Regions from separate parts of the Rhodococcus sp. NPDC049939 genome, predicted to be linked through region 2. Evidence: predicted binding sites of a transcription regulator. Region 2 holds the regulator's gene; the other holds the start of a gene.

Region 1 (3,408 bases), 380 kb from region 2:
GGCTCGTGCCAGCCCGGGGGACGAGGCACGCATGTCGTGACCGATAACCACCCTCTCGGCCTTCTCCTCCCGGACGAGCCGCGCGAATGCCCCGCCGACGTCCTGCACGAACGCAACATCGATGAGTTCACCGACGACGCCCCGCACGTCGTAGGCCTTGATTGCGGCATGGACGGACTCGGCTGATCGCGCCACTTCTGCATTCTCCTTTACGAGCACCAGTGCTGGCGCAAGCCTAATACCTGGGCTCCGCAATCACGGAATGCCACAACAGAGCCCCGCCGACGGTCGAGAGTCTCAGTTCGAAGGGTCCGGAAGTACGCGCAGATGACCACGGCGGCCAGTCCGCATCGGCCCGGGCCGAGTGCCGGTCGCACCACGATCCTCGCTGGGCGAGGCGCCATCGCAGCGCCCACGATCGCCGAGACCCGCTTCCCGTACGGCTTCCGCCAAGGCGGTCAAGTCGTCCTCGTCCGGAGTGCTCGACGAAAACCCGCCCTCGTATCGAACCAGTTCCCACCCTTTGGGTGCGGTGATCCGCGATGCATGCCTTTCACAAAGATCCCACGAATGCGGTTCCTCGACGGTGGCGAGGGGGCCGACGACAGCTGTGGAATCCGAGTAAACGTACGTAAGCGTGGCGACAGCGGGGTTCTTACACCCGGGCCTGCAGCACCTACGCAGAGATCTCACAGCTAGGGAGCCTAACCCCACGACGCTCTGGCACCTACTCGGACACACCGAAAGCGCTCAGCTGTCGTAATGTCGCCTTCATGGCGAGAGCACGACGCAGGCGTCCCGTGACCACCCGATCCGTCGATCGTCGGGGGCGTGGAATCCGCGGTTCCGTGTTCCCACCGGACGCGCCGGCACGTCGAAGCCGAGCCGAAAAGTTCGACCTCGTGGTCCTCGACGCCTTCGCGCCGATCGATGCACTGTGGCGCGAACGCCTGACGAAGCTCGACATCGCCGTGGACGATGTGCCGAAAATTCACGCTTTGGATCCTGATTCTGTGAACTGGCCGGTCGAAGTCGTCGCAGACGGTCCCGTGCCGCTGTCGCGGCTGATACCGGCCGGCGTCGACCGACACGGTGCCACGACGCGGGCCCGGATCGTACTGTTCCGTCGACCGTTGGAACAGCGCGCCAAGGGCGCTGACAAACTAACCGACTTGGTGCACGACGTCCTGGTACAGCAGGTGAGCACCTACCTCGAGGTCGAACCCGAGGTCATCGACCCGGACATGCCGTCGGATGAAGAATGACTAGACGATCCCCCGCTTGAGCCGCCGGCGCTCACGCTCCGACATGCCGCCCCAGATGCCGAACCGTTCGTCGTTGGCCAGCGCGTACTCGAGGCATTCATCCCGCACTTCGCAGCCCAAGCAGATTCGCTTGGCTTCCCTTGTGGAGCCGCCCTTTTCCGGAAAGAACGCCTCGGGGTCGGTCTGCGCACAAAGTGCACGTTCCTGCCACTGGTCCTCGATGCTGTCGAACAGTTCGTCCAAGCCGCTCACCAGACTCAGCATCGGGCGGGCGTCTTTTGTCTCTACCTTCTGGGTATCCGCTTTCTGAGCGATAGGTTCCCGCACAGGAAGTTGGGTCACACTGCCTTCCTGACCACTACCCTGTGGCGCCCAGACTTCTCGAGCGCAGACGCCACTTGCTGCACCTGCTTCGGAAATGGTCTGCGGCTGTTTGCTTACTGTGCTCCAGCGAGTCTCTGACCCGAACTGCTCATTGGGCATCGCTCCGCCTCCCCTCACCTGTGATAGCGCAGAAAATTTCGATTGATCACGTACCCCGAACCGAACATTCCTGCCATTCCTTCGAACAAAGATTCGAAGTGAGTCCGCTGCAAGTGATCCCACCCCCACAACGTCAGAATGACATATTTGTGATTAGACACGTCCAGCGTGTCGCGGTCAAGCGGAATGGAGAAAGTCGATTAGTATTTCGCGCCCCGAATTCAGAGTCAAGGAAGCAGCCCACAGCGAGCCTTCGGCCACCGCCTAGGCTTTGTACCGTGAATGTGACTGTATTGGTTGGCGGCGTCGGCGGAGCCCGATTCCTGCAAGGTGTTCTCAGGCTTCTCGGTACCGATGCGGTGCATCAAGTCGACACCGATGCGGTGCATCAAGTCGACACCGATGCGGGGCATCGCATCACGGCGGTCGTCAATGTCGGTGACGACGTGTGGATGCACGGACTCCGCATCTGCCCTGACCTCGATACCTGCATGTACACACTCGGCGGGGGTATCGACACCGAGCGTGGCTGGGGCCACAAGGGCGAAACGTGGAGTGCCAAAGAGGAACTCGCCGCCTACGGCGCGAAGCCCGACTGGTTCGGGCTGGGCGATCGCGATATCGCCACACATCTGATCCGGACGCAGATGCTGCGCGCGGGCTTTCCGCTGTCGGCGGTCACCGAGGCACTGTGCAACCGATGGCAACCAGGTGTCACCCTGCTGCCGGTTACCGACGACCGCAGTGAAACTCACGTCGTGATCACCGATCCTGAAGACGGCGAGCAGCGCGCGATCCACTTTCAGGAATGGTGGGTACGGCACCGTGCCCAGGTGCCGACACACAGTTTCGCGAACATCGGTGCCGATCAGGCCGCGCCGGCACCAGGGGTGCTCGAGGCTGTCGAGTCCGCAGACATCGTCCTACTCGCCCCGTCGAATCCCGTCGTCAGCATCGGTGCAATCTTGGCCGTTCCCGGCATCCGTGGCGCACTGCGCACAACAGCAGCGAAGGTCGTCGGCATATCGCCCATAATCGGCGGAAGGCCGTTGCGCGGCATGGCCGACGAGTGCCTGGACGTCATTGGCGTCGAGACGTCCGCCGAGGCGATCGGGCTCCATTACGGGGCGCGCAGTGCGACCGGAATCCTCGATGGCTGGCTCATACACGACACCGATACCGCCGAGGTTCCCGGTGTGAACGTCCGAAGCGTGCCAATCGTCATGTCCGACCCCGACGTAACGGCCGAGATGGTCCGTGCCGCTTTCGATGTGGCGGGGGTTGCGTTGTGACCGAACCAACCCGACCACGGCCGATCGACCACGCACCAGGCCGCTCGATCGAGATCCTGCCCGTCGCGGGTCTGCCCGAGTTCCGGCCTGGCGACGATCTGAGCGCCGCGATCGTCGAGGCTGCGCCGTGGCTCCGGGACGGCGACATCCTCGTGGTCACCAGCAAAGTGGTCTCGAAGGTCGAAGGCAGGATCGTGTCCTCCCCCACTGATCCTGACGAGCGCGACGCCACCCGCCGCCGTCTCGTCGAGCAGGAAGCCGTCCGTGTCCTGGCGCAGAAGGGCAGGACACTCATCACCGAGAACCGCCTCGGGATCGTGCAGGCAGCGTCAGGCATCGACGGGTCGAACGTCGACGGTTCCGAATTG
Region 2 (3,408 bases):
AACGATGTCGTGGCGCCCTACCTGCTCGACCTGTGCAACGACGAACAGAAGAAGCGCTGGCTCCCCGGTTTCGTCTCGGGTGAACTCATCACTGCGATCGCCATGACGGAACCCGGCACCGGAAGTGATTTGCAGAGCATCAGCACCCGTGCTGTGCGCGATGGCGACGACTGGGTCCTCAACGGTTCGAAGACCTTCATCACGAACGGAATCAACGCCGACTTGGTGATCGTGGTTGCCTGCACCGATCCGGACAAGGGCGCGCAGGGATTCAGCCTCCTCGTAGTCGAACGGGGCATGCCGGGCTTCGAGCGGGGCCGCAATCTCGACAAGATCGGCATGAAGGCGCAGGACACCGCAGAACTGAACTTCACCGATGTCCGGGTTCCCGCAGCCAACCTCCTCGGCGAGGAGGGAATGGGTTTCCTCTATCTGATGAAGAACCTTCCCCAGGAGAGGCTGTCGATCGCCGTTGTGGCAGCAGCCTCGATGGAATCGGTGCTGGACATGACCATCCAGTACTGCCGTGACCGGAAGGCTTTCGGCAGGTCGATCGGTAGTTTTCAGAACACCAGGTTCGTGCTTGCCGAACTGGCCACTGAGACGACGGCGGCTCGTGTCCTCGTCGACAAGTTCATCGAGATGCTCAACGACGAGAAATTGTCGGTGCAGGAAGCAGCGATGGCGAAGTGGTGGACCACCGAGGCGCAAGTCAAATTGATCGATCGTTGCCTGCAACTCCACGGGGGCTACGGCTACATGAAGGAATACCCAATCGCCAAGGCATACATGGACTCTCGGGTCCAGACCATCTACGGCGGTACGACGGAGATCATGAAGGAGATCATCGGGCGCGGCCTCAATCTCTGACGAGAGGCCGATCTGCGCGCTAGGTGCGCATGCCGAAGAGCCCCACGGCGCCGCCGCGGGGCTCTCCTGATTCGCCAGGGCGATCCGCTAGATCTTGCGCATGACCGTTACCACTTTGCCGAGAATCAAGGCATCTTCACCGGGTATCGGGTCGAACAGTGGATTGTGTGGAGTCAGCCAGACTTCGTTATCGGTGCGCTTGAAGGTCTTGACGGTCGCTTCACCGTCGATCATCGCGGCGACTATGTCGCCGTTCTCCGCCACGTTCTGCTGGCGGACCACTACCCAGTCACCGTCGCAGATAGCAGCGTCGACCATGGACTCGCCTACCACCTTCAGGAGGAACAGCGATCCGTGGCCCACGAGCTCACGAGGCAAGGGGAACACGTCCTCGATGGATTCTTCGGCCAGGATCGGGCCGCCCGCGGCGATGCGCCCGACGACGGGGACGAATGTAGGTTCGGGATGCGATTCGTCCCCGGTAGCGGATGTACCTGCGGCGGAACCGATCTCGGCGGGTGAGCCAGTCGCGACACCCACTGCCGTCTCGTCGAGGCCGCGGACATCGACTGCGCGGGGACGGTTCGGGTCCCGGCGGACGTAGCCCTTCCTCTCGAGGGTGCGGAGTTGGTGGGCGACAGAGGACGTGGACGTCAGACCGACGGCGTCTCCGATTTCTCGGATGCTCGGCGGGTAACCGCGCTCTCTGACGGATGTCTGGATCACCTCGAGGACGCGGCGCTGCCGCTCGGTCAACCCGGCGGCGGAACCGGCGCTCACGCGTGGAGCCGAACCGTCGGTCGAGCTGTCGTCCGTCATGGCGAGATGCCTCCGTTTGTATGTGGATGTGCTCGGTGCGGGTTGCGTGTGACTGCTGTGCCTGGTGACTCGAATCTAGCCCGCCTTCGCCAGAGTTTCAAACATCTGTTCGACACGAGTCGCGAGGAGAGGAGACATTGCCGGGGTGGCGTGGTAAGAATCGAACATGTGTTCTTTCGAACGCATGATCGAGTACCGGATGGAAGCTTGGCGAATCGGTGACGGAAACGAGTATCGGAGGTAGGGATGAGCAACGCAGTCCTCGGCCGGCGGTCGGTCCTCGACCGGCAGTCAGTTCCCCGGTCAGCGCACGTGCGAGGTGCGCGGTCTCGAGCTGTCCGGACTTACAGGACCGAGTCTCTTCGTCGCGTCGGTGGCGGTGATTTCCGACGTCCGCCTTCTGGCATCGTCGCGTATCGGTCCGCCCGGGTCGCCGTCTCCTGCTCCGATGGTGTACGAGAAGACTCCGAGGTCGGCTGGCGGATGGTACTGGCGAGCATCGCGATAACGGCGGCAGTATTTTGCGGACTCGTCGGAGTGGCTCAGCTTGCGATGGCGGATGGCATCGGTGACACAGTCGAAACGCAGATTGTTCGCGTCCGAGAGGGAGAGAGCCTGGCCAACGTAGCCGCGCGAGTTTCGCCCGGACTGCCTGCGGCTGAGGTCGTCGAGTACATCAAGGAACTCAACGCAATGTCGAATTCGGCTTTGCATCCAGGACAGAGACTGATCGTCCCTCTGTCGGCGGCTCCGTGACGGGCGCAGCGTGAAAGCCTCATCGAGCGGGCGGGTAGTCTCGGAAGCTGTCAGTTCCACCACATCGTGTGGTCGCTTCGGGATCGTGCATCCGCAGAGTGAACCGGTATTCGTCGGTTCGCCACCGGGGGAAGCGAACTGTTGCGACCGCGAAGGCTACGACGAAGGATTCGCCATGCACTGCCCGTTCTGCCGGCACCCGGATTCACGTGTGGTCGATTCACGAGAAGCAGACGAAGGGCAGGCTATTCGCCGTCGCCGCTCGTGCCCTGAGTGTGGACGACGCTTCACCACCGTCGAGACCGCGGTCCTGTCGGTCGTGAAACGCAGTGGTGTCACCGAACCGTTCAGTCGGGAGAAGGTCGTGCGGGGTGTGCGTCGCGCCTGCCAGGGGCGTCAGGTCGACGATGATGCCCTGAATCTTCTTGCCCAACAGGTGGAGGACACCGTCCGCGCATCAGGATCGGCCGAGGTCCCAAGTAATGAGGTTGGCCTGGCGATTCTGGGTCCGCTCAGGGATCTGGACGAAGTGGCGTACCTACGTTTCGCATCGGTGTACCGGTCGTTCACGTCCGCGGAGGACTTCGCCCGAGAGATCAAAGAGCTACGCGCACAGCGGGAATCAAGCGAAGACGCCTGAACCCCCTGCCATGCGTCGGCGCACTCTCGAAATGGAATCTGCGGGTCAGCGGACTTTCTCCATGGCACTGAGAACTCGCTTTTCCGAGACAGCGAACGGGGTTCCGAAGGTCTGAGCGAATAGGCTGACCCGCAGTTCCTCGATCATCCAGCCGATCGCGTCGACCTCGTCCGAATGGTGTCGCTCTTGCGGCAACGTCGACAGTAGACGTTCGTAGCGTGCATACACGCGGTCGAGGATGTCCATCCCCTTCCGGTCACGTTGCGCGCTTGCCGGCAGGGCTTCGAGGCGTGCAGTCGCGGCAGCGAGGTAACGGGGTAGTT

The links. Region 2 encodes LexA, which represses DNA repair genes until DNA is damaged. Its sites were predicted from a motif close to CGAACANNTGTTCG; they were not measured.
Region 1: a site for LexA is predicted at 1,831-1,844, ahead of cofD (2-phospho-L-lactate transferase). Genes of this name have one in related genera too.

The regions. Positions count from the first base shown of each region.
Region 1 covers NZ_JBFAMC010000001.1:1,149,070-1,152,477, reverse strand. The annotation lists gene AB0I57_RS05250 (phosphomannomutase/phosphoglucomutase) at 1-195, opposite strand, end outside; gene AB0I57_RS05245 (DUF3499 domain-containing protein) at 298-693, opposite strand; gene AB0I57_RS05240 (metallopeptidase family protein) at 774-1,265, shown strand; gene AB0I57_RS05235 (WhiB family transcriptional regulator) at 1,266-1,529, opposite strand; gene cofD (2-phospho-L-lactate transferase) at 2,027-3,040, shown strand; gene AB0I57_RS05225 (coenzyme F420-0:L-glutamate ligase) at 3,037-3,408, shown strand, end outside.
Region 2 covers NZ_JBFAMC010000001.1:1,531,169-1,534,576, forward strand. The annotation lists gene AB0I57_RS07050 (acyl-CoA dehydrogenase family protein) at 1-870, shown strand, start outside; gene lexA (transcriptional repressor LexA) at 958-1,689, opposite strand; gene AB0I57_RS07060 (LysM peptidoglycan-binding domain-containing protein) at 1,936-2,445, shown strand; gene nrdR (transcriptional regulator NrdR) at 2,621-3,085, shown strand; gene hrpA (ATP-dependent RNA helicase HrpA) at 3,131-3,408, opposite strand, start outside.